One region of the Paenibacillus sp. B-A-8 genome, then DNA from elsewhere that is predicted to be linked to it. Evidence: predicted binding sites of a transcription regulator. Region 1 holds the regulator's gene; the other holds the start of a gene.

The links. The regulator CtsR, encoded in region 1, represses protease genes until heat stress. The targets are predictions, from matches to a motif close to ATGGTCAATAAAGGTCAAACA.
Region 2: clpP (ATP-dependent Clp endopeptidase proteolytic subunit ClpP) is a predicted target of CtsR. The motif match lies at 2,853-2,873, and genes of this name have one in related genera.

What each region holds. Positions count from the first base shown of each region.
Region 1 covers NZ_CP183882.1:6,290,358-6,305,581, reverse strand. Annotated here, with positions in the region: gene ACN6MV_RS28615 (GNAT family N-acetyltransferase) at 1-947, shown strand, start outside; gene ACN6MV_RS28610 (CtsR family transcriptional regulator) at 1,238-1,699, shown strand; gene ACN6MV_RS28605 (UvrB/UvrC motif-containing protein) at 1,730-2,254, shown strand; gene ACN6MV_RS28600 (protein arginine kinase) at 2,283-3,347, shown strand; gene clpC (ATP-dependent protease ATP-binding subunit ClpC) at 3,383-5,851, shown strand; gene radA (DNA repair protein RadA) at 6,044-7,411, shown strand; gene disA (DNA integrity scanning diadenylate cyclase DisA) at 7,426-8,502, shown strand; gene pssA (CDP-diacylglycerol--serine O-phosphatidyltransferase) at 8,567-9,304, shown strand; gene ACN6MV_RS28575 (PIN/TRAM domain-containing protein) at 9,485-10,573, shown strand; gene ispD (2-C-methyl-D-erythritol 4-phosphate cytidylyltransferase) at 10,669-11,367, shown strand; gene ispF (2-C-methyl-D-erythritol 2,4-cyclodiphosphate synthase) at 11,364-11,852, shown strand; gene gltX (glutamate--tRNA ligase) at 11,907-13,370, shown strand; gene cysE (serine O-acetyltransferase) at 13,880-14,572, shown strand; gene cysS (cysteine--tRNA ligase) at 14,621-15,224, shown strand, end outside.
Region 2 covers NZ_CP183882.1:172,694-187,917, reverse strand. Annotated here, with positions in the region: gene ACN6MV_RS00925 (phosphoglycerate kinase) at 1-75, opposite strand, end outside; gene gap (type I glyceraldehyde-3-phosphate dehydrogenase) at 192-1,202, opposite strand; gene ACN6MV_RS00915 (sugar-binding transcriptional regulator) at 1,305-2,357, opposite strand; tRNA gene ACN6MV_RS00910 (tRNA-Arg) at 2,692-2,766, shown strand; gene clpP (ATP-dependent Clp endopeptidase proteolytic subunit ClpP) at 2,960-3,556, shown strand; gene ACN6MV_RS00900 (GDSL-type esterase/lipase family protein) at 3,652-4,290, opposite strand; gene ACN6MV_RS00895 (PdaC/SigV domain-containing protein) at 4,400-5,503, opposite strand; gene ACN6MV_RS00890 (SIMPL domain-containing protein) at 5,628-6,383, opposite strand; gene ACN6MV_RS00885 (HPr family phosphocarrier protein) at 6,533-6,802, opposite strand; gene whiA (DNA-binding protein WhiA) at 6,900-7,829, opposite strand; gene ACN6MV_RS00875 (gluconeogenesis factor YvcK family protein) at 7,974-8,921, opposite strand; gene rapZ (RNase adapter RapZ) at 8,979-9,878, opposite strand; gene ACN6MV_RS00865 (ROK family glucokinase) at 9,924-10,874, opposite strand; gene ACN6MV_RS00860 (DUF438 domain-containing protein) at 11,083-12,342, opposite strand; gene ACN6MV_RS00855 (DUF1858 domain-containing protein) at 12,383-12,610, opposite strand; gene ACN6MV_RS00850 (UxaA family hydrolase) at 12,815-14,305, opposite strand; gene ACN6MV_RS00845 (tagaturonate reductase) at 14,340-15,224, opposite strand, start outside.

The DNA.
Region 1 (15,224 bases):
CTGGAGTAGCAACATGGCCAGAGAACCGCAGACAAGGGCATGTGGCAAAGCTTTTAACACATGCACTGCAAACGATGAATGAAGCGGGTCAAAGGCTCTCTTTTCTGCATCCGTTCCTGATTCCCTTTTATCGTAAATTTGGTTGGGAAGTTTATTGTGAATATAAGAAATACTCCATTCCTGTAGCGAAGTTTCCCAAGAAGGTTGAAGTTGAGGGCAAAGTTAAACGGGACATTAAAGATATCGAAGTATTGGATGGCTTATACAATCAATTCGCTGTCAGATATAACGGGACACTTAAGCGTGATTTGGACTGGTGGGAGAATTCTGTTTTAGATGACGAAGGAAAAAGTGCAGTGTTTTACTCTAAAAGTGGTGAACCAGAGGGATACGTGCTGTATAAGGTAGAGAACAGAGAACTGGTCATTGATGAATTTGTTTTTTTGAATGAACAAGCTCGGCAGGGGCTGTGGACATTTCTTGCGAACCATGATTCGATGGTGACCGGTGCATCGTTGAAGCTGGTGCCTTCGGACGACATGTTACCCTTCTTGCTGCCAGATCCGCGTATAGAACAGGAGAATTATCCTTATTTTATGGGTCGTATTGTGAATGCTAAGACATTCATTGAAGGTTATACCTTCAGAGGAAACAGCAGCCAAAAGAAACAGCTTATTTATATAGAAGATAAATACGCACCTTGGAATGATGGATTGTGGGAATGGAATATTTCTAATGAGGGATCGGCAACTTTTACACGCGGGGAAGGGAAACCGGCAGAAGCAGACTTAAACTGTGATATCGGCACATTGACGGCATTAATGCTTGGATATAAACGTCCGGCAGAGTTAGCTCGTTATGGACGCATCTCAGGTCATTCAGCTGCACTGGAATGGTTTGAAGAAATCTTACCGCAAGCAGAAACTGCATTATTTGATCATTTTTAAAATAAAAATTCGGGCTCTCCCCTTCGAAAGATGTTGGGAGGGCTCTTTATTTCCGAATACATTCGCTGAAAAAAGTGAAAAATAAGAGAATCCACTTGGAATTAGCACAGAATATGTTATAATATTAAAAAGTCAAAGAAAGTCAAAGTCAACGAAACTTAATGACATTGATCCGATTCTCTGAACACGTGGAATTATCCACAAATGTTTAAGTTCAATTAAAGACCATTGTCATTAGGAATGCAAGTTGCAATCGGTATTATAAAGATTTAAGCACTGGAGGATGAGTGATGCGCAATATCTCTGATATTATCGAACAATATCTGAAGAATATTTTGCATGAAAGTCCCGAAGGTACGGTGGAAATCCAGCGAAATGACCTGGCGGACCAGTTCTCATGCGTACCGTCACAGATCAATTATGTCATCAGTACACGCTTTACTTTGGAAAAAGGTTATGTGGTGGAAAGTAAGCGTGGTGGCGGGGGATATATTCGTATTCAACGTTTTGAATTGCCACCAAACGTGGCACTGCATGCCCATTTAAACCATACTATAGGTGGCGGGATTGATCAGAACGCTGCTGAAGGGCTGATTTATCAGCTGGAGGAAGCCGGTTTTCTAAGTAAGCGTGAAGCGTGCCTTATGCGCGCTGCTGTTTCTCGGGAATGCCTAACGGTTAAGATTCCATACCGGGATGAGATTCGTGCCAAGATTATGAAGGCGATGTTAATCTCTTTGTTAGGCAAATAATTGTCAACCATAAGGGAGGGGCTTTCGCTTATGCAATGCCAGGAATGTGGCGTCAAGCCGGCAACACTCCACTTCACTAAGATCGTGAATGGAGAGAAGACGGAGTTTCATATCTGCGAGAGCTGTGCACGGGAGAAGGGGGAACTCATTCCCGGAACGGCTGGAGGGTTCTCGATCCACAGTCTGCTGTCAGGTCTGCTTGATCTAGAGGGTGCCGGCAAGGAGAAGTCGGCTGCAACGAAGACAACGCAGAGTCTGCAATGTGAGAATTGTGGGATGACGTACTCCCAGTTTAGCAAGTTAGGCCGTTTTGGCTGTAGCTCCTGCTATAAATATTTTAACAGCGCACTCGACCCGCTTTTTAAGCGAGTGCATGGTAGTACTTCACATGTAGGTAAGATTCCGAAACGTGCAGGAGCTCAGATTGTATTTAGACGCCAAATTGATGAACTCAAGCAGGAATTACAGCAGAGTATTACACAAGAAGAATTCGAGAAAGCAGCGGAGCTGCGGGATCAGATTCGTAAACTTGAAAAAGAAATAGCACAAGAGTAAAGTCTTTGATATATAGGGGGGATATGACATGTCAAGTCTCCGATTTACTGAACAAGCGCTTAGTGATTGGATGCGCTCTGGAGGTAGTCACTCCGAGATTGTAATTAGCAGTCGTATGCGTATTGCCCGTAATCTAGAGCATCTTCCGTTTCCAATGCTGGCTTCCTTAGAGCAATCGGAAGAAGTGTTAGAGCTGTTGGCTCCTGTGTTTCATGAGGAAGCAGCTGCAGATTTCGGATCTTTTCAACTCCTAAAGCTTGATGAAGTGAATGAACTGGACAAAAAGGTACTGGTTGAGAAACACCTAATCAGTCCTAACTTGGCTAATGATTCGCGCAGCGCGGCTGTCTTGTTAAATGAAGATGAGTCGGTCAGCATCATGATTAACGAAGAGGACCATCTGCGAATCCAATGTCTGTTTCCTGGTCTTCAGGTTAGAGAAGCATGGGAACGTGCGACGGCGATCGATGATATATTTGAAGCAGCTGTCAATTACGCTTTTGATGATAAAAGAGGATACTTGACCAGTTGCCCCACTAATGTGGGTACAGGGCTTCGTGCCTCAGTAATGCTGCATCTGCCAGCACTTGTAATGACGCATCAGATCAATCGCATATTGTCTGCAGTGAACCAAGTAGGATTGACTGTAAGAGGAATTTACGGTGAGGGCAGCGAAGCAGTAGGGAACATCTTTCAAATTTCCAATCAGATCACCCTCGGTCAAACGGAGAGTGAAATTATTGAGAATCTTCACAGTGTAGTTACGCAGATCATAGAGCATGAGCGAAATGCACGTGAACGGTTGCTTGTTGATTCCGCACTGAGAATAACCGACCGAGTGAAGCGTTCTTATGGGATTTTATGTTATGCAGCTCTTATGGAGCTTAAAGAATCTGCACAACGACTGTCTGATGTGAGACTTGGGGTTGATCTTGGCATTCTGGAAGGTCTTTCGATTTCAGTGCTAAATGAACTTAACGTTAAGACACAGCCAGGATTTCTGCAAAAGATGTTCGGCGATGAGTTAAACGCCACTGAACGAGATATGTATCGGGCAAAACTGCTCCGAGAGACACTGGGAACACAACATTAATATAGATATTTACTATTCATGGAGGTGCAGGAGATATGATGTTTGGAAGATTTACGGAACGCGCACAAAAAGTGCTAGCGCTGGCGCAGGAAGAAGCTGTTCGTTTAGGACACAACAATATTGGCACAGAACATATTTTGCTCGGACTTATTCGTGAAGGAGACGGCATTGCTGCTAAGGCATTAATTGCTTTAGGGCTAGGTCTTGAAAAAATCCAGGACGAAGTGGAGACACTGATTGGCAGAGGTCAAGAACAGCCTACGAACATTGCTTATACTCCTCGCGCTAAAAAAGTGATTGAGTTGTCGATGGATGAAGCCCGTAAGCTGGGACATACGTATGTCGGCACTGAGCATATTTTGCTTGGACTTATCCGTGAAGGGGAAGGTGTCGCGGCACGTGTGCTTAATAACCTCGGCATCAGCTTGAATAAAGCTCGTCAGCAAGTGCTGCAGCTCCTGGGAAGCAGCGAGGCTGCCTCTAGTCATAGTGGAACTCCGGCTAATGTCAGCACACCGACTCTAGATGGTCTTGCGCGCGATTTGACCGCCTATGCTAAGGAGGGCAATCTAGACCCGGTTATCGGCCGTAGCAAGGAGATTGAACGTGTTATTCAGGTACTGAGTCGCCGGACTAAGAATAACCCGGTACTGATCGGTGAACCTGGTGTTGGTAAGACAGCTATCGCTGAAGGACTTGCACAAAAGATTATCAACAATGAAATCCCAGAAACACTTCGCGACAAACGCGTCATGACGCTCGACATGGGCTCAGTAGTGGCAGGGACAAAATATCGCGGTGAATTTGAAGACCGCCTCAAGAAAATCATGGATGAGATTCGCCAAGCAGGTAATATCGTGCTCTTTATCGATGAGCTTCATACGCTGATCGGTGCTGGCGGCGCTGAAGGTGCGATAGACGCATCTAACATTCTTAAGCCGGCTTTGGCCCGTGGAGAACTTCAGTGCATAGGCGCTACTACGCTTGACGAATATCGTAAATATATTGAAAAAGATGCAGCGCTCGAAAGACGTTTCCAACCGATTACGGTGGATCAGCCTTCTCCAGAGGAAGCGGTCCAAATTCTGTTCGGACTTCGCGATCGTTATGAAGCACATCACCGTGTGAAGATTACGGATGAAGCTATTGTGGAAGCAGTGAAGTTGTCCGATCGTTACATTCCGGACCGTTTCCTGCCAGATAAAGCGATTGACCTTATCGATGAAGCAGGATCTAAAGTAAGGCTTCACTCTTACACCATCCCGCCAAATCTGAAGGAACTTGAAATGCGCTTGGATGATATCCGCAAGGAGAAAGATTCCGCAGTGCAGAGTCAAGAGTTTGAAAAAGCGGCTGCCTTGCGTGATACAGAGCAAAAGATCCGTGAAGAGCTTGATACCACTAAGAACCAATGGAAAGAAAAACAAGGTCGCACGGATTCAGAGGTTACACCTGAAGATATCGCACAGGTTGTAGCTAGCTGGACGGGGATTCCTGTAAGCAAGCTGAAGGAAGAGGAGACCGACCGTCTGCTTAACATGGAGGCTTTACTGCATGAACGAGTGATCGGTCAGGATGAAGCCGTTAAGGCAGTTAGCCGGGCACTACGCCGTGCGCGTGCAGGTCTTAAAGATCCGAAACGTCCAATGGGTTCCTTTATCTTCCTCGGTCCTACAGGTGTAGGTAAAACGGAGTTGGCTCGTGCATTGGCTGAGGCTATGTTCGGCGATGAGAATGCGGTCATCCGTATTGATATGTCGGAATATATGGAGAAGCACTCCACGTCCCGTTTAGTCGGAGCCCCTCCTGGATATGTTGGCTATGAAGAAGGCGGCCAATTAACCGAGAAGGTACGCCGTAAGCCTTATTCTGTAGTGCTGCTTGATGAAATTGAAAAAGCGCACCCAGAAGTATTCAACATTCTGCTGCAGGTTCTTGAAGACGGTCGTTTGACTGACTCTAAAGGACGGGTAGTCGATTTCCGTAATACATTAATTATTCTGACTTCTAACGTAGGCGCACAAGCGATCAAGAAGAATTCGACACTTGGATTCACAGCTGTGCAAGATGCTGGAGCAGAATACGGTAATATGAAGGGCAAGGTTATGGAAGAGCTTAAGAAGAGCTTCCGTCCTGAGTTCTTGAACCGGATTGACGAAATCATCGTCTTCCATTCCCTCGATGAGAAGCATATTGCTGAAATCGTTACGTTGATGTCTGATGAACTGCGCAAGCGACTGCGTGAATATGATGTTGATTTCGTACTCACGGATGCGGCGAAGGCTTTCCTGGCTAAGGAAGGCTACGACCCAGCCTTTGGTGCACGTCCATTGCGTCGTGCGATTCAGAAGCATATTGAAGACCGTCTTTCCGAGGAATTGCTCCGAGGAAATATCCAAAAGGGTGATTCGCTCAACATTGATGAAGTTGGCGGAGAACTTGTAGTGAATAAAGTGGATGCTCCTGTAGCGCCATTGCTTGAAAAAGAAGTAGAATCCGAATAAAAAAACGGAATAAAAAAAGCTTCCGCTCCTCAGTTTATAGAGGGGCGGAAGCTTTTTTAATATAAATTTATCACTTGAAAATATACATTTAGTACAAATTCCGAATGACCTTTCGTTAAAGGGGCAGAAATGGTAAACTTTCATTAGAAGAAAATATCCGCAATTTAAAAGTTCGGACCGTAAGGAGAACAAATGGCTAAACCAAAAACTAAATTTTTTTGCACTGATTGTGGATACGAATCGCCAAAATGGTTCGGTAAATGTCCCGGGTGCCAAGCTTGGAACTCCATGGTGGAGGAAACGGAAAGCGTAGTCAAAACACAGGGAATGAATGCCCCTATTTTTCATAGTAAAGAAAAAGCACAATCGATCATAAGTATAGAAAGTGACAAGGAACCGCGCATACTGACAGGTATAGGTGAGCTTAACCGTGTTCTCGGTGGGGGGATCGTGCCAGGATCGCTGGTATTAGTAGGGGGAGACCCAGGAATCGGTAAATCTACGCTCTTATTACAGACATCGCATGCTCTAACAACTCAGGGATTGCGAGTGCTGTACATCTCGGGCGAAGAATCGGTAAGGCAAACTAAGCTACGTGCGGATCGCCTCGGTGCGTTGTCAGCTGAGCTATATGTACTATGTGAGACGAATATGGAAAGCATAGAAGAAGCGATTGAACAAATTCAGCCGCAATTTCTTGTGATCGATTCGATTCAGACTGTATTTATGCCAGAAGTGACGAGTGCGCCAGGCAGTGTGACTCAGGTTCGAGAATGTACGACAAGATTTATGCGTATCGCTAAGATTCGGGGAATTGCAACAGTTCTCGTTGGGCATGTCACCAAGGAAGGCGCTATTGCAGGCCCACGGATGCTTGAACATATGGTGGATTGTGTGCTGTATTTTGAGGGAGAGCGGCATCATACGTATAGACTTCTACGGGCTGTAAAGAACCGCTTCGGTTCAACGAATGAAATCGGCATTTTCGAAATGGGTGAAGTGGGCTTAACAGAAGTAGAAAATCCGTCTGAGCTCTTCTTGTCGGAACGTCCACTCGGTGTAGCCGGATCCACCGTCGTGGCCAGTATGGAAGGGACTAGACCGGTGCTTGTTGAGCTTCAGGCTCTTGTCGCTGCTACTCATTTCCCCTCCCCGCGCCGGGTGTGCACAGGTATGGATCATCAACGGATGGCACTCATTATCGCTGTACTGGAGAAGCGAATGGGCATGTTCCTACAGAATCAGGATGCATACCTTAACGTGGCTGGAGGAGTAAAGTTGGATGAACCGGCGATTGACTTAGCAGTAGCTATTAGTATCGCTTCCAGCTTTCGTGATATTTCAACAAAACCTTACGATGTTTTCTTCGGTGAAGTAGGACTTACAGGTGAAGTAAGAGGTGTTTCACGCGCGGAAATGCGTGTGAAGGAAGCCGCGAAGCTAGGCTTCCGGCGGGTGATTATGCCAGAGAAAAGTTTGAAGGGCTGGAAGCACCCGCAAGATATCCAGATTATAGGCGTCAGTACCGTAGCAGATGCACTATCGGTCGCGTTAGATTAGGGGGCACAGGGATTATGAAAGAATATAACCAATTAGAGAATATGAATGATCTGCTCAGACTGGCGGCACCGGGAACACCTTTTCGGGAAGGTCTGGAGAATGTGCTGCGCGCAAAGACGGGAGCACTAATCGTCGTTGGCTATAGTCCCGAGGTGATGGAAGTAGTAGACGGAGGATTCTCCATTAACTGCGATTTTTCACCCAATTATTTATATGAGCTCGCCAAAATGGACGGTGCCATTATTCTTAGTGAAGACTTAAAGCGGATTTTGTATGCAAATACACAATTAATTCCGGATTCGTCTATTTCATCAATCGAGACAGGCATTCGTCACCGGACCGCCGAGCGTGTAGCGAAGCAAACAGGCAAACTGGTGGTTTCCATTTCACAGCGCCGTAATATCATTACTCTGTATCAAGGCTCCATTCGATACGCACTAAAAGAAATCGGAGCTATTTTGGCTAAAGCTAATCAAGCGATTCAGACCCTCGAAAAGTACAAAGCGGTTCTTACACAAGGACTGACGAATTTGTCTGCTTCAGAGTATGAGGGAATCGTAACCGTGGCCGAAGTGGTCGGAGTGATTCAGCGGGTAGAGATGGTTCTACGCATAAAAATGGAGATCAAACGATATATAAATGAATTAGGCAACGAAGGACGCTTAATCAGCATGCAGATGGAAGAACTGGTTGGAAATACAGAGGAAGAAGCATGGCTCCTATACAGAGACTATGCTAAGGAAGAGCAAGAAGATAAAATTCGTGAAATTATTGCCGGTCTCAAACGTATTAGTGATGATGACCTAATGGATGATAACCATATTGCTCGATTGCTGGGCTACTCTTCAACGGCAATTTCATCCGAAGAAGTGGTTACACCACGTGGGTATCGTCTGCTTAACAAAATTCCGCGGCTTCCAAATGTGATCATTCATAATCTGGTGGAGCGGTTTGAAATGCTGCCTAATTTGATGTCTGCAAGCATAGCCGAACTGGATGAAGTGGACGGAATTGGGGAGGTGCGAGCTCGTAATATTCAGGATGGGCTCAAACGTTTACAGAAGCAAGTTCTTATTGACAGGCAAATGTAAATAACATACAATCACGTAATATTGGAGCTATTTAAGGCCAATGTGAGAAAATTGAGGTGAAGAAATGATACAAAAATCAATTCCGAGTCTTTTTACCATAGGTAACTTGATGCTCGGAATGTTTGGTATCATGATGGCGTTTGACGGTAAAGTTAGCATGGCCGCTATCATGGTTATTATTGCTATGCTGTTAGACGGATTGGATGGCCGAGTTGCTCGTGCACTTAAATGTGAGAGTGAATTTGGTAAGGAACTGGACTCTTTGTCTGATGTCGTTTCCTTTGGAGTAGCGCCGGCTGTTATTATGTACGTTTCAAGCCTGCATGATTTGAATTCTGCATTAGCCTGGACAGTAACTGCAATTTTCCCGGTGTTTGGGGCATTGCGCCTTGCTCGCTTTAATGTTCAACCAGGGGTTCCTGGTTATTTCATCGGTTTGCCAATTCCTGCTGCTGGTGGTGTACTTGCCACATTAGCTCTTTTTAATAAAGATGTTTCCGCTCCGTTTATGATCGTGGCTACACTGCTCTTATCGTATTTGATGGTCAGCACTGTTAAATATCCTAATTTTAAGAAGGTCGGCTTGCCTAAAAAAGTGGTTGTCGGTGCGCCAGTAGTCATTATTGTTGCTGTGGCAGTTGCCGTTGTATTCCCAGAGGAAATTGCTAAGCTAATCTTCGTCTTACTGGGGATTTACGCGTTATATGGTTTTAAACAAAACATCGATCGATTGACAGCAAGACGCCGTCACCGTCGTAGAAGACGTTCCGAAGATAAAGTGTATCACTCAAAGAACGGTTAAAGCATTCACTCGTAGTAAGGATAAATTCATACATTTATTACTAAAGGCTTTGTCTTCCCTAGGGATGGCAGAGCCTTTTTGCAATTACAGCGCTACTCCAAGTTTATCGTCTTGAAAATTGGAACATACTGGTGAGGTATAGATCATTCAAGGATGAATAAAAAGGAGGTGCGTTAGGTTATGTGGAAAAAAGTGATATTGTCTTTTGCTTTAATATGTGGAGCTTGGTCTGGTTTTTCGCTATACCATGCGCTTGAAAGAGGATTCCCCAAGGGGATGGAAAAGCTGAGTGAAAGTTTACCTGTAGAGGGAAGCATTTTATTTACGGTGCTGGGTGCCATTATTTTTTTGTTTGCGGGGTCTTTATGCGCGGAATGGGGAGGTTCAAAACTGCGGGAGGCGGTTCTGTACTGTTCGCGTATACCAATGAATGAATTGGCTGCAGGTGCAGCTGGGCTTACAGGGGGGCTGCTGCTGTCTCTTCTGTTATACCCTGCGATGATTTGGCTTGGAAAAGCTGGACAGCTGCTGCAGGTACCCGTTACGTTAGCTTTTGGATATATGGGGCTGCGGATCGGGCTGGAGAAAAAAGAGGAACTAGCTGCGCTTTGGACAACTGGACGCTGGGGACAAGCGGCTGAGCCGGAAGGTCGTGGGCTGGAGGAGCATAAAATCCTCGATACTAGCGTGATTATTGATGGACGGATTGCTGACATTTGTAAAACTGGTTTTATTGAAGGAACGATTGTTATTCCGGAATTTGTACTTGAGGAGCTCCAGCATATTGCAGATTCTTCCGATCTACTGAAACGGAATCGCGGACGGCGGGGACTTGATATTCTCAATAAGATTCAAAAAGAGCTTGATGTGAAGGTGTTAATCTATGAGGGAGATTTTGAAGAAATCTCTGAGGTGGATAGTAAGCTGGTGAAGTTAGCGAAGGTACTGCGAGGTAAAGTAGTTACAAATGACTTCAACTTGAATAAGGTATGCGAATTGCAGGGAGTTTCAGTTCTGAACATTAATGATCTTGCTAATGCCGTGAAGCCCGTAGTGTTGCCCGGTGAGGAAATCGTGGTACAGGTCATTAAGGATGGCAAAGAGCATGGACAAGGCGTAGCCTATTTAGATGATGGAACGATGATCGTTGTGGAAGGCGGACGTGAATATATCGGGACTACGATGGAGGTACTTGTCACTAGTGTGCTTCAGACTTCAGCTGGACGGATGATATTTGCGAAGCCGAAGCTCTTGGAAAAAGCACAATAAGTGAAGATAAAGTGTACGGTAACTGTCCTATGGGTTGGAAATGCCCGCCAAACACGTTATGATGGGAATATACGTGAAAGACAGGAGCCTGAGTAATGTCAAACAGTGTGGGCGTCGTCATTGTGGCGGCAGGCAGAGGAACGCGAATGGGGACTGTAGAGAGCAAGCAATATCTGTTATTGCAGGGTAAACCAATTATCGTTCATACGCTGGAAGTATTTCAGCAGCACGAATTGATTTCCGAAATCGTGCTTGTAACCGGTAAAGAAGATATTGAACGCTGCCGGGAATGGATACAGCTCTATAAGCTGGACAAGGTTAAGGCTATCGTGCCTGGTGGATCTGAGCGTCAGCATTCTGTACATAAAGGATTGTTGAAACTTACGACACAGTGGGTAATGGTGCATGATGGGGTTCGCCCGTTTGTACAGCCGATTGAAATTGAGGCATGTTACAAGCGAGCGAAGCAGATCGGTGCTTCAGTTCTTGCTGTACCAGTCAAAGATACGATCAAACAGGTAGATAACGAAGGCAAAGTACTTTCTACGCCGGATCGGCGAAGTCTGTGGGCGATTCAAACCCCGCAGACTTTTCGTCTTTCTGAATTGCTGGATGCTTATGCGGTAGCGGAGCGGGATGGTTTTTTAGGTACAGATGATTCCAGTTTAGCGGAGCGTGCCGGCATTCCGGTTTCTGTGGTAGAGGGAAGCTACAGAAATATTAAGATTACGACGCCTGATGATTTAGATTTTGCAGAATTCACAGAAAGAAACAGGGGAGAGGGACAATCATGATCGCTGTAGGACAAGGATTTGATGTACATCAACTGGTAGAGGGAAGGCCTTGTATTATTGGAGGAGTAACGATTCCATATGAAAAAGGACTACTGGGACATTCCGATGCAGATGTGCTGCTGCACGCAGTAAGTGACGCTATTCTAGGCGCGCTTGGACTAGGTGATATTGGCAGACATTTTCCGGACACAGATCCGGCGTTTAAGGACGCGGATAGCTTGAAATTATTAGAACAAGTATGGGCGCTTGCTAGCGAGCGTGGTTATAAGCTTGGAAATATCGATTCAACGATTATTGCCCAGAAACCAAAGATGGCGCCTTACATTCCTCAAATGACGGAGATCATTGCTCGTGCGCTTCATGCAGACCCGTCCAAGGTGAATGTTAAAGCCACCACTACCGAGCAGCTTGGTTTTGCCGGTCGTGGCGAAGGAATCGCCGCACAATCTATTGTCTGTCTACTCCAAGATGTGATATCATCTTGAGATGGTCTAAGTAGTAAATTCTAAGTTTTAACCATATGAAGCGGAGGGAATATAATGACGGATCAAGTCCGGGTGCGTTACGCACCGAGCCCTACGGGACATTTACATATAGGTAACGCCAGAACGGCGCTGTTTAACTATCTGTTCGCCCGTAATAAAGGCGGTAAATTCATTATCAGAATTGAAGATACAGACGTGAAGCGCAATGTCGCAGGCGGCGAAGAGAGCCAGCTTAAATATTTGAAATGGCTAGGTATGGATTGGGATGAGAGCGTTGATGTTGGCGGAGAGTATGGACCTTACCGCCAGACTGAACGTCTGGATCTTTATCGCGTATATTGGCAGGATTTGCTGGATAGAGGTTTGGCTTACCGTTGCTATTGCACAGAGGAAGAACTGGAAGCGGAACGTGAAGAACAGACTGCTCGTGGAGAAACTCCTCGTTATTCCGGTAAACACCGTGATTTGACGGAAGAGCAACGCCTTGCTTTTGAAGCTGAAGGACGGGTGGCTAGTATTCGCTTCCGCGTACCAGAAGATCGTACGTATGCGTTCGATGATATCGTAAAGGGCAACATTTCTTTTGACACGAAGGAAATGGGTGACTTTGTTATTGTAAAGAAGGACGGAATTCCGACCTACAACTTTGCGGTAGCTGTTGATGATCATCTGATGGCTATTACCCATGTATTGCGTGGAGAAGATCATATTTCCAATACCCCGCGTCAACTTATGATCTTTGAAGCACTTGGCTGGGAACCGCCTTTGTTTGGTCATATGACCCTTATTGTTGGCGACAACCACAAGAAGCTCAGCAAACGGGATGAATCCGTTATTCAATTTATCGAGCAGTATGACGAATTGGGTTATTTGCCTGAAGCTTTGGTTAATTTCATTTCTCTCCTGGGCTGGTCGCCAGAAGGTGAAGAAGAAATTTTCAGTAAAGAAGAACTTATTTCTATTTTTGATGCGGACCGATTGTCCAAAAGTCCGGCTGTATTCGATAAGAATAAGCTGGCGCATCTAAATAATCACTATATTAAGCATGCTGATCCTAAACGGATCTCGGCATTAGCGATTCCACATCTACAAAAAGCGGGGAAAATACCGGCTGAGCTGAATGATGAGCAGCAGGCATGGGCAGAAAGCCTAGTAGCACTGTATCAAGAGCAGATGACCTCTGCCTCCGATATCGTAGAGCTATCTGAACTATTCTTCCGTAGCCATCTGGAGTTAGAAACAGAAGCGGCGCAAGTTCTAGCTGAAAGCCAAGTGCCTGAGGTCTTGTCTGCTTTCCTGGCTAAGGTTGAAGCCTGTCAGGATTTCAGTGCTAGTAATATGGCTGTACTGATCAAGGAAGTGCAGAAAGAAACAGGTCACAAGGGTAAAGCGTTATTTATGCCGATTCGCGTAGCTCTGACCGGACAAACACACGGACGTGATCTCAATATAACGATTGCTTTGCTCGGCCAAAACCGAGTTATCGAACGTTTGAAATCACAAATTAAGGGAGCTTAAAGCAGGATTACTTATCACTAAGCCTCTTGTCAGTCCCTTAGCTTTTGCGCTAAGATAGTACCATATGATAATAGCTGTGATCAGGAGAAGTACGTCCATTAAGGCAATTACCAGAGAGAATAACCGAGAAAGGGATACCTTTCGGGCTGGGAGTTATTCATTTGTCCGGGGCAGAACATGCGCCTGTGAGCTGCACGGTTGAACGATCCTTAAGGTTCGTTAGATCGTGCCGGGTACATCGCCGTTAATGATGCCAAGTGGAACGAAGGAACTCTGCCGATGGTAACAACGCAGACTGTTTGATTCGTTCAAGCAGAGTGGAACCGCGGTTAAACGTCTCTGCAGCTTTATGCTGCAGGGGCTTTTTTTGTTTCGAGGTATCTTTTTTTATATAACAAACCAAGCAAACACCCACAGCATATGTATGATAAGAATGATGAATGGGAGACAATACCTCCCTTGTGTACCTGTAAACAGGAGATGGGGGAGTCAAGAAGAGAGGAACCGTGATGTTTAAGCATATTAAGTCGGACATTCGGGCGGTATTCGATAACGATCCCGCTGCCCGCAGCTGGTTCGAGGTTGTCTTCACATATGCAGGGTTGCACGCCATTTGGGGTCATCGAATTGCTCATTCTTTTTTCAAACGCCGCTGGTATACAATGGCCCGTTTGGTCTCACAGTTTAGTAGATTTATGACCGGTGTTGAGATCCATCCCGGAGCCGTCATCGGAAATAGGCTGTTTATCGACCATGGTATGGGGATTGTTATTGGAGAAACCTGTGAAATCGGTGATGATGTTATTATCTATCAAGGGGTTACACTCGGGGGAACAGGGAAAGAAAAAGGTAAACGTCATCCCACAGTTGGCAACAATGTAGTTATTGGTTCTGGTGCGAAGGTATTAGGATCGTTTCGTATCGGCGACAATTCAAATATAGGTTCTAATGCAGTTGTGTTGCGTGAAGTGCCAAATAACAGTACGGTAGTAGGGAACCCGGGCCGTGTAGTAAAACGAAACGGTGAACGTGTATCCGATCGTTTGGATCATACCAAGATGCCAGACCCGCTTGTAGATTCACTTCGTTTTTTGCAAAAAGAAATCGAAGAAATCAGAGAGAAGCTTGGCGAAGAAGATAAGCAAAAGACCGCACAGCGACTGGCTGAAACTCAGCAGTATATTGGTGATTACGAAATTTAAGCATATCCGGTACTAAGGAATCGGGACAACAGAAAGGGTTGGAATAGGATGGCTTTACAAATTTACAACACAATGACACGCAGCAAGGAGCAGTTTGTGCCCCAGGAATCGGGCAAAGTGAAAATGTACGTATGTGGTCCAACCGTTTATGGATATATGCATATCGGAAATGCTAGACCTATTATTGTCTTTGATATGGTCCGGAATTATTTGGAACAACTTGGCAATGAGGTACGGTATGTTACGAATTTCACGGATGTGGATGATAAACTGATACGTAAAGCAGAGGAAATGAATACAACAGTAGCGGAGGTTGCTGAGATTTTTATCGCTGCCTATCTTGAGGATCTCGAAGGACTTGGAGTGAAGCCGGCGACATTGAATCCGCGGGTTACAGAAAGCATGAATCTGATCACTCAATTCATTAAAGACCTTGAGGAAAAAGGGTACGCATATGAGAGCGGCGGCGATGTATTCTATCGCACTTCCAAATTTGAAGACTATGGTAAGCTGTCTCGTCAGAATCTAGATGAATTACAGTTTGGTATTCGTGTAGAGGTTGATTCACGTAAAGAGAAGCCTGAGGATTTTGTACTATGGAAAGCGGCGAAGCCAGGTGAAGTGTATTGGGAAAGCCCTTGGGGGAATGGAC
Region 2 (15,224 bases), 780 kb from region 1:
AGGTACGTTGAAATCCACGCGTACAAATACGCGTTTACCCTTTACTTCTACATCACGGACGCTCTTTTTGTTCATGATTAATTCCTCCACACCCAAAGTTGTTTCTAGCAGGAAACAAGAAATACATTTAGAAAGAGCGGAAACAAGGAACTTCTGTTTCCGCTCTATAGATGTTACTTATATCAAGTCAATTACTTAGCGATTTTAGCGAATTTCTCCAAAGTACGAACCAATTGTGCAGTGTAGGACATTTCATTGTCATACCAAGCAACAGTCTTAACGAGTTGTTTGTCGCCAACAGTCAATACTTTAGTTTGTGTAGCATCGAACAGGGATCCGAAAGTCATACCTTTGATATCGGAAGATACGATTTCATCTTCAGTGTAACCATAAGTGTCTGGATCGGAAGCTGCTTTCATTGCTGCGTTGATTTCTTCAACAGTAACGCTCTTATCAAGAACAGTTACAAGCTCAGTCAGGGAACCAGTTGCAACTGGAACACGTTGAGCCGCACCATCCAATTTACCTTTAAGTTCTGGAATAACAAGACCGATTGCTTTAGCAGCACCAGTAGTGTTAGGAATGATGTTCTCAGCTGCTGCACGAGCGCGTCTGAAGTCACCTTTAGCGTGTGGAGCATCCAAAGTGTTTTGGTCACCAGTGTAAGCGTGAATTGTAGTCATTAAGCCTTCAACGATACCGAACTTGTCGTTCAATACTTTTGCCATTGGAGCTAGGCAGTTCGTTGTGCAAGATGCGCCGGAAATAACAGTCTCAGTACCATCAAGAATGTCATCGTTAACGTTGTAAACGACAGTTTTCATGTCGCCAGTAGCTGGAGCGGAGATAACTACTTTCTTAGCTCCACCTTTCAAGTGTTTTTCAGCTGCTTCTTTAGTTGTGAAGAAACCTGTGCACTCAAGTACGATATCAACGCCTAGGTCGCCCCATGGCAATTCTTCAGGGTTGCGGTTAGCAAGAACCTTAACTTCTTTGCCATTGACTTTGAAGAAGCCATCATGCACTTCAACATCACCTTGGAATTTACCTTGAGTTGTATCATATTTAAGCAAATGAGCAAGCATCTTAGCGTCAGTCAAGTCGTTGATTGCTACCACTTCGATACCTTCTACATTTTGAATACGGCGGAAAGCAAGGCGTCCAATACGTCCAAATCCGTTAATTCCAACTTTTACACTCATTGAATAGTTCCTCCTAGAATTCGTTTTATTTATTCAAAACAGACCGTGAAGCCTGTCATGACAACAATGTTAAGTATGATGCAAGATATATGTTCTAGTGAGTTACGAGGATATCTGTAACTGATTATCAATTTCCTTGCCGATTTCCACAGCAGCAGCCTCGTCGGTGACGAGTATATTCTCCTGCCCGAAACGCAGCATGGCATGAATGGCTTTGGCCTTTGGTTTGCCTCCAGCAATACCGATGACTGTCTCCGTCCGAACAATATCTTCTAGACGTAGTCCCATCGTAAGCATCGTATGGACAACCTGACCATCTTCGTTAAAGTAATACCCAAAGGATTCAGCCACGGCTCCCTCACCCTGGATTTCTGAGACAGTTGCCTCATCCAGCTTGCGGCGGCGAGTCATTTCAATGGCATCCCCAATCCCATGTACAATAATACGCGAACTGCGGATGATTTGTACAATCTCTCCAATATTAGAGTCAAGTGCTAGTGACTGGTAGGCATCCCCACTAAGTAAATCAGGTACATGCAGCAACCGGTAATTCGCTCCTACCCGTTTTGCCATTGTTGAGGCAATCGTATTGGCTTGAATCTCCATACTCTCTCCTAATCCACCACGCGCCGGAACAAACCAAGCGTTCTTATAGGAAAGGGATAACGGCGGTGTCAGTTGATCAGCCATATCGGCAAGCGTTGATCCACCAGTGACAGCAACAATATCATCTGTACGAAGTACACTAAGCAGCGCTTTTGCACCTGCTCGGCCGAGTTCACGTTTGGTGAATGGCGATGACTCACAATCACCCGGCACCACAATAACTTTATCCAGACCATACGTTGCCCGAATTTTCTCTTCCAGCTCATCCAGACCAAACAGGCTCTTAACGACCGGCTCTAGCAAATCAAGCAGCCTACGTCCAGCAGCGCTAATGCGCATACCAACGCTCTCGATCTCAATGAGCCCTTGCGATTTCAGAAGATCCGTCTCGGCACGCAGTACCCGCTCAGTCATATCAAGCGAAGCGGCAAGCGTTCTGCGCCCAATAATATCGGACAGCATGATCTGATGAAGAATCGTGTACCGTCTCTTAAGGGTTTCCATGAGATCAGGCAGAAGCTGCTTTTGGATATCTAATAAATTACGCATACTTTCACTCCTGCAACTTCGTCTTCCTCTATTCCCTTGTTCATGGTCTCAAAATGTCCCGGGTAAACTTTTTAAGTCCCACTCATATTCTAACCAAATATTGCTCGAAGTGCAAGTCTTCCGAGAGTAGAATTCTCAAGCGCTTGTCTTCTTATACATTTATAAGATCGGGAAAGAGGTACGGTTCCTAAAACCTGTCATTAACAATCCAGATTCTATCGCTCAGTGAAAGACAATATACGCTTGTCCACCTTGAAGACAAGGGGTAGAGTCCGTGCACAGCATTATTAATTCATTGCAATTGCAAAGAAATTGTATTATAATCATTTTTGTTGCGCCCGTGGTCCAATGGATATGACGTAGGCCTCCGAAGCCTGAGATCCAAGTTCGATTCTTGGCGGGCGCGCCATTAATTTCACTTTTGTACATAATTTAGTAGTGCCTATACTACTACTTAACCAAAGAGCCGCGTGTCGGCTCTTTTTTTTGAATATAAGTTTGACTTTCTTTGACTTTTTGTTTGAATTTGTTTATCATGTGGGTAATACGGCAAGAGTAAAAATGAATACATTTGAAGAACCAATATCAAGGAGGTTTTCCACGTGAGTTATATTCCTATGGTAGTAGAACAGAGCAACCGCGGTGAGCGCGCTTATGACATCTATTCCCGCCTGCTGAAGGACCGCATCATTTTCCTTGGAACGGAGGTTAATGACGTGGTAGCCAATTCTATCATCGCACAAATGCTGTTCTTGGCTGCCGAAGATCCGGATAAGGACATTCACCTTTACGTGAATAGCCCCGGCGGTTCCATTACTGCAGGTATGGCTATTTTTGATACAATGCAGTACATTAAACCGGATGTTTCCACCATCTGTGTAGGTATGGCAGCTTCCATGGGAGCATTCCTACTTAACGCTGGCGCTAAAGGCAAACGCTTCGCACTGCCTAACAGTGAGATCATGATTCACCAACCTCTGGGTGGTGCTCAAGGTCAAGCAACGGATATCGAAATCCGTGCCCGCCGTATCCTCAAATTGCGTGATAAGTTGAATCGTATTCTTGCAGAACGTACGGGTCAACCGCTAGAACGTATTGAGAAGGATACAGATCGTGATTACTTCATGACTGCTGCAGACGCGGCAACTTACGGTATCGTTGATAAAGTCATCGAGAAAACACTGCCTAGCGGTGTGTAAGCTATAAAACAACGCAAAGAGGCTGTGCCCTATCCACTTGATGGTTAGCGCACAGCCTCTTTACTTTTCAGACCACCACTCCATACGAATCTCAGTTAAATCAAACCGCCATATCCAAGCGCATCGAGTTTCTCAGCAATCACACGGTAGCCTCGGCCATTCGGATGTAAGTGGTCAATCGATAATAGCCCTCTCTCATTTCCTGCAAACTCACTATAGATAGAAGCAAACCCACATACTCGGCTACTGTACTGTGAGGCATAGCGGTTAAACTGCCGCACCCACTCTGTAGCACCCACTACCTGAGGATAAGGATTATACAGTCCCACAATCCGAATGATAAAAGGTCTACGCGTTCCCGTCTTCAATTGGAAGAGGATACTCATAATTGCAGCAAAATTTTGTTTGCATTCTTGCAATGATCTTCGCAGCTCTTTAGATAAATTTTCAGGTTGTCTAGCTACAGCCTTCGCAGCATGGATTAAATCGTTGCCACCGATGGATAGAGTGATGATGTCGGCTGCTCGAATGGCTTCGCGAGTCATTGCACTCCCCCGTAGCCGCTGTTCCAGTTCAGAAGTAGTCAATCCATTCACGCCCAAATTCGTAGAGGCTACATTAGAACGCAGTCTCCCTTCCGCCATTCTACGGTACACCGGTACAAAACCGTTACCTGGCAGAGCGCCAAATCCAGTCGTCAAGGAATCGCCAATTGCAGTGTATTGATAGCTCATAGCTCTCCCCCGTTCATAAACTAGTTACTCCATTTAGCATATGAATTCGAGGTGATTCTGGTAAGGGGGAGATGTCCAGTGGTGACACTAGCGGTTACAACTTCTCTATTTATTTTACAGCAGCAAATGGGCTACCGCCTTCCGGCAACAGTTCTTTGAAAGTAAAGGGATATTCCGGGAATCCCGCAGCATAAGCTGTGTATTCATACAATTGGAAGAACAGCACGACCTGATCATCCTTCAGATAAAAATACTTCTCCGTATTCAATCCGTTGAATCCTCCCAAATAACTTTCCTCCGCTTTTACCAGCTTGTTCAGCTTGGCATTTAGCTGTTGTTTGTAGTTGGGATTAGCACCAAACAAATCACCCAGCAATAGACGTTTGCCATCCTTAAGTGAAAAAGTAAATGCCTCACGATTAGTCATGCCATGAGCGCCGCCCGTATCGCTATACTGTGACATCACTAAACTGATCACACCATTCTGATTGTAGGTCACCACATAATCTATATCATAGGTATACTTAGGCTCTGACCCGGTCCGATCGGAGATATCCTGTTCTGCACCAGCCGCAAATTTCATAACACTTTCCTTCAAAGTATTATTAATTGCCTGCTGCGCATTGGAATTACTTAATCCACTGATCTTCGGATAATCAAGCTGGATAAAAGCCTCTTGCCGATCCTTAGCATAGGTTTCAGTGGTTACTGTCAGCACGTTCAGTGGTCTGTTCACCACGTTCAGCCTACCAGAGTCCCGACTCCAATCTACTTTATAACCCAAATAATCATTCAACAGGCCTGATGGAACATAAAGCCGATTGTTAATTAGCTTTCCTTCATATTCTCGAATGTAATAATTGTTCACCCAAATAGAATTTCCATAGCTAGATAACATGAACTTAGTTTTTATCGTTCCCTTTCCAATCGTATATGCATTTTCTTTTTTATCATAAGTAAGTGGTAATCGCAGCACATCACGTATAAAGGTGATCGGCACCCATGCCTTCCCTTCCTGCAAAATACCTGTCTGCTGAGAAATCATCCCGTTTGCCTTCAAAACTATACTTGAAGCAATAGCCACACTCTTCGTCTGATCCGATGCTGCATAACCAGTCTCAACAGGCAGTAATCCTCCACCAAGCAATAACCCCGCCGACATCAAGCCTATGCCCCATTTGCGTACTATTTCTTTTGAGAAATTCATCATCATATTTTTCCTCCCCTTTCCAGTTTATTAAACATAATCTTAGAGATTTTACGCAAAAAAAAGAGGCACCCCCCACTATTACTAGCGGAAGAGCACCTCTCCTCTCTACACACATCTTGTTCTGCTACTATTTCAATTCATACATTACGCTCAGCTGTGTTGTAACTTTAACTACTCCCGGTTGAACGGATGTGCTTGCACCAGCATCTGCTGCAGCCATTTCCATTTTTAGATTCTGCTCAAAATAAACCGGAGTAACATTACCATCATTTTGGCTGACTGTGATTACTTGACCCAAGCTACGTCTAGCTGCCTTAGCAATAGCTCCTGCTTTAACATCTGCGTTCGCCATCGCCTTTTCAATCACCTGAGCTTCAAAGGCAGAAGTATCTTCCACTGAAAAACGTGCATTTCCGATATTATTTGCCCCTGCCGCAGATGCAGCATCCAGCAATTCACCAACCTTGGTCAGATCTCTATAAGACACTAACAGCGTATGATTCGCGTTGTATCCCTTCACTTGCTGTCCATCTTTTTCGCTATAACTATAGTTGGGTTGCACATAAAATTGGGTACTTTGAATATCCTTGTCTGCGATTTTCCAAGTCCCTTTCAGTAGTGTAGTGATCTTTTGGATTTTAGCAGCATTTGTTTTTTGCGCTTCTTGTGCAGTTGCAGCCGTAGTATCTACACCGATGGACAAGTATACAATATCCGGCTTGATGGACAATTCACCTTTACCTACTACACTAACGACATTTTTCTGCACTTCATCTGCGTAAGCCTTTGCAGGACCTTGGAAGGCACCACTCATGCTAATCCCTCCAATTAACAAACTCCCTACGATCAACACTGAACCAATCTTTTTAACCAAACCTTTCATATTTGCCAGCCCCTTTCATCTTTTGTGATTTGTTATTATCCTCTAGACGAGTCTTTTTGGTAAATGTTGCACACGTAAATCTATTTTTTGGTATTAAAAAAAGCCCCTAGGGGCTTTTTAGTCATGCGATAAAAAGTCATCTCAAAATATTATTGGTTTTCAAGCTCTTCTTTGCTGACGAGACTCGTCAAAGCGTTTACAGCTTGATCCGCGTCTGCACCATCCGCGCTGATATAGATCTCCGTGCCGGAACTGATCGCTAGGCTCATAATACCCATAATACTTTTGGCGTTTACTTTTTTATCGTCTTTTTCCACGAAAATCTCCGACGAAAACTTGTTAGCTTCTTGCACAAACAATGCTGCCGGTCGAGCGTGTAGCCCTGTCTTCAACCGAACAACTACCGGGTGCTTTGTCATGAAACGCTTACCCCCTAATTGAGTTCTCCCCAAAAATTTCACATTAATTTTATATTATTATATCATTATAACGTAAACCACACTAGAAAAAAAGTGACTAGCCGCCGCGAACCTTGTCCGCCAGTTCATCAATCTTACGAAGCCGATGATTTACTCCGGACTTACTAACTGTACCTTTCAGCATTTCACCAACCTCTTTAAGGTTGATATCTGGATGTGCCATTCGAATTTCTGCAACTTCTCGCAATTTATCCGGCAAGCTCTCCAGTCCTACTTCTCGCTGCAGCAGTTTGATATTTTCAATCTGCCGCACCGCGGCACTTATCGTTTTATTGAGATTCGCGGTCTCGCAGTTCACGATCCGATTCACGGAATTACGCATATCCCGCATAATTCTTACATCCTCAAATTTGAACAACGCTTGATGCGCCCCGATCAAACTTAAGAATTCGATAATCTTCTCGCCTTCTTTAATGTATAGAATGAACCCTTTTTTACGTTCAATGCAGCGTGCGTTTAGGTGAAATTCACCAGCTAGATCGACAAGCGCCTTACAATGCTCCTCATACATCGAGGAAATCTCCAAATGGTAAGAGGAACCCTCCGGATTATTAACCGATCCGCCCGCCAAAAAGGCACCGCGTAAATAAGCACGCTTACAGCAGTTATTCCCAACAATCTCTTTATCAATACCGTCGGTAAAAATAAATCCTTCGGACACAATTCTGAGGTCATTTAGGATCTCCTGTACGCGACTAGGAATTCTAACGATATAAACGTTATTTTTCTTCAAACGCATTTTTTTACGCACGAGTAGCTCAATATGGACCTGGTAATATTTCTTAAGCAAAGAATATACCCGCCTTGCAATCGCGGCGTTCTCCGTCGAAATGTCGAGAATAACCTTTTTGCTTGAAAGCTGCACAGATCCATTCATACGGATAAGTGCTGACATTTCCGCCTTCTCACAACAGGGCTCACTCTCCACCATCGTCAGCTCTTTTTTGGTAAGGGCCGCAAAAGACAAGGGTCTCACCTCTTTCTGAAATAAGTACGTCATTCATATATACAAGCATAAACGCCTTCGGCGTCCTTTTGAGGACGGTAAGCGTTTATGCGAGAAATATAAGAAAGTATAGGTGTAAAACTTATATTTTCTTATATTTTTAAGTTATACCCTAGGGTTCCTGTTTATCCAATCTTGCACAAGCTGGTAGATATGATGACTAAGTTTATCGGTATCATGCCTTAAGTAAGTTCGGAATAACACTAGCTTATCCGCGATGACTTTATACCCACTGCCATCTAGTACATCCTTGTCGAGTTGTACCGGACGTGCGCCCTTCTCTGCGTACTTCGTCTGGACCTGCTCTGGAATTTCACCGTCATTGACAATAACATAATCGAATAAATGAATTCCAATATGATCATAAACGGCTTGTAGATGATCATTTACGGTATAATTATCCGTTTCGCCAGGCTGAGTCATTACATTGCAGACAAAGATTTTGATTGCATCCGAAGATACAACGGCTTCTGCTAGCTTTGGAACAAGTAGGTTCGGAAGAATGCTCGTATAGAGACTTCCTGGTCCCAAAAGAATCGCATCAGCGTTTCGAATCGCTTCAAGTGCTTCAGGCAACGGTTCCACATCAGCAGGCTCCAAAGATACCCGTTTAATGATCCCGCCGGCTTCCGGTATCTTAGACTCACCTGTGATAATCGTACCGTCCGACATTTCTGCACGTAACACAACGGCATCTCCCGCAGCGGGCAATACCCGTCCACGAACAGCGAATAATCGGCTAAGCTCGCGAACAGCTGTGACAAAATCACCAGATATATCTGTAAGCGCAGCAAGGATTAGATTACCAAGACTATGACCCGCCAAGCCTTCACCCGTGTTGAAACGATATCTCATAATATCCGCCATGAGCGGTTCCACATCAGCCATAGCTGTTAATACGTTACGGATGTCCCCAGGAGGTGGCATTTGCAGTTCACTGCGCAAAATGCCCGAGCTTCCTCCATCATCCGCTACCGTAACTATAGCTGTAATATCTAGCGGCTTTTCTTTTAAGCCGCGAAGCATGACAGATAACCCCGTACCACCGCCCATAACGACGATACGTGGACGCTGTCTTTGTTCTTCAGCCACTATGGACCCCTTCTCTCATTAGTGCCGATCACGCTCGGAATCCCGATGACTAACCGCTACGGATTCCGTTTCGCTGACGCCCAGCATTTTACCCAAATATTCCGAAATGGCTACTGAACGGTGTTTTCCGCCTGTACAGCCAATGCCGATAATAATCTGGGATTTACCTTCCCTACGATATTGCGGAATTAAGAAATGAAGCATATCGAGCAGTTTGGTCAGGAACACCTGTGTTTCAGGCCACTTCATTACATAGTCATAAACATCGCTGTCCTGACCTGTTTTTGGCCGCAGGTGATCCACATAATGCGGGTTAGGCAAAAAGCGAACATCGAAGACGAGGTCTGCATCAATAGGAATACCATACTTAAATCCGAACGATGTAATATTGACGGAAAGTGTGCTTTTTCCTAAATGCGAGAACCGAGATACAATCTTCTCTTTAAGCTGCACTGGTTTCATACTGCTAGTATCCAGACATAATGTGGCTGAATTCTTTAATTCCTCAAGCATTTTACGTTCCAGCTTGATACCGTCAAGCGGAAGTCCCTTGGGTGCTAGAGGATGATGACGCCGGCTTTCCTTGTAACGCTGCACAAGTACCGAATCCGTAGCATCCAAGAACAAGATTTCACAGCCAATGGTTGACTCATCTTTGATATAGGCTAGAGACTCGGACAAAGCAGTGAAGAATTCCCGGCCGCGCAGGTCAATCACAAGTGCTACCTTGGCGATCTTACCCTTCGACTGCTCAATCAGTTCTGCAAACTTAGGGATCAGCACCGGCGGTAAATTATCGACACAGAAGAACCCTAGGTCTTCCAGACTCTGCACAGCAATTGTCTTACCCGCACCTGACATTCCGGTAATAATGATCAGGGTGGCTCCAGCCGTTGGAGTATTGTCCAATTCGGTCATTAAAGCGTCCCCTCCCTAAATTAGTATATGAATACTCCCTATCTTTTAAGAACGAAGCAGAAGGCCTGCAGCACCAACAATACCTGCATCATTGCCAAGCTCCGCAGGGATAATCGAAACACCCGTCTGAAGCGGAGCTGGTGCGAGCTTAGCGAACACGCGACGAACTTCATCAAATAGAATATCTCCAGCTTTAGACACACCACCACCAATGATAAAGACCTCAGGGTTAAGCACGGCCGCAACAGAAGCCATAGATTTACCCAGATAGTAAGCTGCACGGTTTACTATACGAATCGCTACTTCATCACCAGCTTTAGCCGCATCAAATACTTCCTTCGCTGCAATCTTCTCTACCTGAGAAAGGGAAGTACGATCACCACGAGCGACTGCATCATTAGCCATACGAATAATACCTGTTGCAGAGGAAACGGTTTCCAGACATCCCATATTGCCACAACCACATTGAATAGCTTCCAGATCCGGCACTACAGTGATATGGCCAAGCTCGCCCGCTAGACCCGCGAAACCTTGATAAATCTTTCCATTAATAATGATTCCGCCACCCACACCTGTTCCAAGGGTATAGCAAACACAGTTCTCAATCCCGCGACCTGCACCACTCCAAGCTTCACCCAGCGCAGCCACGTTCGCATCATTGTCTATTTTGACAGGCTTGTTCCAGCGATCTTCCAAAATGGAGCGAATCGGCACATCTTTAAATCCTATGTTGGGCGCAAGAATGATGATTCCTTCACGAATATTTGTGAACCCTGCTACGCCCGCGCCTACACCTGCAAGCTGATCCCAAGAGTACGGGGAATCCTCCACAATTTGGCGTACATACTTCTCGATATTATCGATAACAGTATCGACACCTTCTGCAGTTCCTGTCGGTCCCTCATAAGTATGTAGTAGAGTTCCCTCAGCATTGCAGATTCCAACCTTAATTGCAGTTCCACCCAAATCCACGCCAACGTAGATATTCTCAGACATGTAACAAGCCACCTTTTTTTATACTAAAATAGTTAATCCTAAGTACCAACTATAATAGAAGCCCCCTCTGTGGTCAAGGAAAGACAACACACCCGGGAATTCCTTATTTCAATAGTATACTCTATTATATTCTAAAAAGACCCTCTTGCGCCAAAGCAAGAGAGTCTTCTTCCCATATTATTATCTGGAAATTTTCCATTAGCACCCATTATTCTGATAGAATACGCTTCTGCCCCTCCAGTGCACGGATGGGTGCGATATTCTGTGTAAACTCTAGCGTTCCCATATACCGGCCTGTCTCGTCGCGGACAGCGAAATAACGGATATAGATAAATTTATCCTTGATGTTGATCCAGAAGTCCTCAGCGTCCTTATGTCCTGCCTTAAAGTCTTCCAGAAGCTTCTCCACCACATGAACACTTTGAGGCGGATGACAGTTCTGTACCGTACGGCCGATAACTGCCTTAGTTCGGGCAAAGATACGTTCCTTGCCGTGTGAAAAATACCGCACAACATCATTTTCATCAATGAATGTCAGATCTACCGGCAGATGATTGAGTACGGTCTCCAGCTGATGCAGTGACAACAGCCCTGTCTCAAAACGTATGAACCCTTCTTGCGGAGTTACTCCCTCTGCTTCTCCCAGCACTGCACCTTCCGGCTCTTCGGCGCGCTCTGGGACCCATTCCTGCTCCGGTGCGGTTAGACAGAAACCAATCTCATCGCTCTCCCGAGCGATTTTGACCCATTCGTCTTCAGTCAGTTTGTCCAGCGCCATAGGCAGTAGAATATTCTCTTCTTTAAAGATCATTTCATTTACTTCCTGGATAATCTCCGTAACTTGAGCTCCAATTTCTGCAGCGTTTCCGGTATACGCGCTAAGTGCTGCTTTGGCCTCTTTTATCATACGGCGGATATTATCATCGACTCCCCACATGACCTTGGTCGGTCCATAAATCCCATACTTTTCAAGGTAAGGAAATAGCAGATTCTCTTTACGGCTGTAGTGTTTATCAAGATCTAGCAATAAGCTTAAATTTTCCAATAACTTGAAGATAAGTTCTTCACTGTCGTTCTTCTGAAATTTGGTTGCGTGTAAATCTAAACGGAAGTTCACAAGTCTTTCTATCTCGCGGTTTTCCAGCTTGAAGGTGTGTACTGGATGCCCTGGCTGCTCCTCAGGCTTAGATGAACGGTGAATTTGCTCAATAGAACCTTTAAAAATCGCTGTATGGACCGAACAAAGCCGCTGTACCTCAGATACCGGAATCCCCTCTTCGGTCATTAATGAATGCTCCATAGCTGAGATTTCCGCTACGGTTACATCGCCTACAGCTTCCTCGAAGCGCGCCTTCACCTCTTCAATGCTTTTGCCTGCATGCAGTTCTTTAATAATCTCCTTGAGCATGGCTTGGCGACGAGTTTGCTCCGGCACATCAACCTCGCGGTTATTTATCAGTTCACTCATTATTGATCTCTCCTTAATGATATTTTGATGATAGATGTCTTTATTTCATAATCTCGAAGCCATGTCGTTCAAATGCTAACCTCACGGTTTCGAGATCCATTTTCTTCAGCTTGATTCCTTTGGATAAGGTCATGAAACGGCCAGCGGTCTGCAGCATACCTGGCTTAGCAATGTCCTTAAAGCCCAGCTCTACCATAATCTCAACGACCTCCGGATGCCGGGATACCATCTCGAAGATAGACTCATCCATTCGCAGCATTTTTTCCATTGGACTCTTCTCCTTTATATGAGAACTATTCTCAACAACAGATTAGCACAGGCCGTATAAGGCAATAGTGATTGCAATCACTAAATTAGAAGAAAGCAATTATCGTTCTTTTTAAAGATGGATTATGTATAGTCCGAAACTAAAAAAACTGCCCCCTACGCTTAAAAAGCATAAGGGACAGCTTGATTGGTAAATGTTCATTTATTATAGCGTTACTCCTGTTTTAAATATGGAAATCTCACGAAAGTTATTCTTCTCATTATTTACCCATTCCCCACTAGCCACGCTGATAATGTAGTTAATAAAGTCACGCAGGACCTCATCTGGAGAACCGTCTTCGACCAACACACCTGCATTAAAATCAATCCAGTGACGTTTGCCTTCATACAAAGGTGTATTCGTCGATACCTTCATCGTTGGCACAAATGTACCAAATGGTGTCCCCCGACCAGTCGTAAAGATCACCAATTGGCAGCCAGCAGCAGCCAGAGCCGACGAAGCCACTAGGTCATTGCCCGGTGCGTTAAGAAGATTTAGTCCTTTGTTAGTGATAAGCTCTCCGTACTTGAGTACATCCATTACCGTAGAATTACCGGATTTTTGAGTGCATCCCAGAGATTTATCCTCAAGCGTAGTAATACCTCCTGCTTTATTGCCTGGGGAAGGATTTTCATATACCGGTTGTTTATAGTCCATGAAATACTGCTTAAAGTCGTTGATAAGATCGACAATTTTGTGAAAAATAGCTTCGTCTGCCGCACGCTCCATCAGAATCTTTTCGGCGCCAAACATTTCGGGCACTTCAGTCAGTACAGTTGTACCGCCCTGAGCAGCCATATAATCAGACAAACGTCCTAGCAGAGGATTCGCAGTAATACCGGACAAACCGTCGGAGCCTCCACATTTCAGACCGATTTTCAGCTCAGAGAGCGAGACTTCTTCCCGATGATCGCCTTGTACGTTATTGTAGAGTTCCTTCAACAGCTTTACGCCTTCTTCAATCTCATTCCCAACCTCTTGCGAGACAAGAAAACGCACACGATCCTCATCGTAACTACCCAGCATGTCTTTAAAAATATGCAGATTGTTGTTCTCACAACCTAGTCCGAGCACAAGTACGGCGCCCGCATTTGGATGCTTAACCGCATTAGCCAGAATCGTACGAGTATTGTCATGATCATCACCCAGCTGAGAGCAACCATAGTTATGCTTTAGTACGAGCACGTTATCGAACGGAGCGATATCGCCAACCTCTGCCTTGAAAATATTGATGATCTGCTCCGCCACTCCATTCACACAACCAACTGTAGGCACGATCCACAGCTCATTGCGAATACCTACAGTTCCATCAAAGCGACGGTACCCCTTAAAGGTCAAATTCTCATCGGCAAAAGGATTCGGTATCAGCTTCTGCTCAAACGTATATTCCTCTACCCCTGTTAGGTTGGTCTTCGTATTATGGGTATGCACCCATTCACCAGGCGCAATAGGTGCTTTGGTATGACCGATTGGATAACCATATTTCAACACATTCTCGCCTTCGCTAATGCTGGTTAATGCAATTTTATGACCTCTGGCGATATCTTCTGTAATCTTGATCTCTTTTGAACCAATTACGATAGTGTCGCCTGCCTTATAGTCCTTCAATGCAACCGCTACGTTATCAGCATCATTGATTTGTAGTACCTCTTTCATGGTCTTGATCATATCGTTATCCACCTCCTGTGTATTAATTGTGCGCAGGTCTCTTCACGAACATTTGCAGCGCTTGCTTCATCCCTACTCGCTCAATTGCAATTAGCCCTTCTGCCGCCTTGTCAGTCAGCCCCGCAATTTCATTTAAATCACAACCCCAGCGATTTTTTGCCGACAGTACCTGAGCAGTCAGTGCGCGTAACCCAGAGTCTGTACCATCCCATCCTCCCCACAAAGAAGCGAACCATTCCAAAATATCCGCATCATCCGCAAGCTTAATTTCTTCATCCCCTCTACGTCCTTTATAGAAGGCAATTAATGCGCTCAATGAGAAAACAAGCTTCTCAGGCAATTGTCCCTTGGACTCTACATATTGCAATAAAGAAGGCAGATCTCTTGTCTTAAATTTCGAGATAGCGTTAAGGGAGATGCTCATCAAGTAATGCTGCACATAAGGGTTCAAGAACCGTTCCAATACCGCGTCTGCAAAAGAATTCAATTCCTCTTTCGGCAGATCCAGTGTCGGAATGATCTCATCATAGATTAAGGACTTCACGTAGGCCCCAACCTCTTCGTGCTCAATTGCCTCGGCAACCGTATCAATGCCGTACAAATAGGCTACTGGTGTCATAGCTGTGTGTGCTCCATTTAAAATTCTAACTTTACGAGTCCGGTAAGGCGCTATATCATCGACTACCAGTACATTAAGACCTGCTAATTCAGCAGGGAACTCCTCTTTAATCCACTCTGGCCCTTCAATCACCCAAAGATGGAATTGCTCGCCGACAACGACCAGCTTATCCTCATAACCGAGTTCTTCTGTTATCTCGGCGATAGTGTCTCTTGGATATCCGGGAACAATGCGATCCACCAGACTGCAGCAGAAGGTGTTGGCTTCGTTCAACCAGTCTACAAAGCC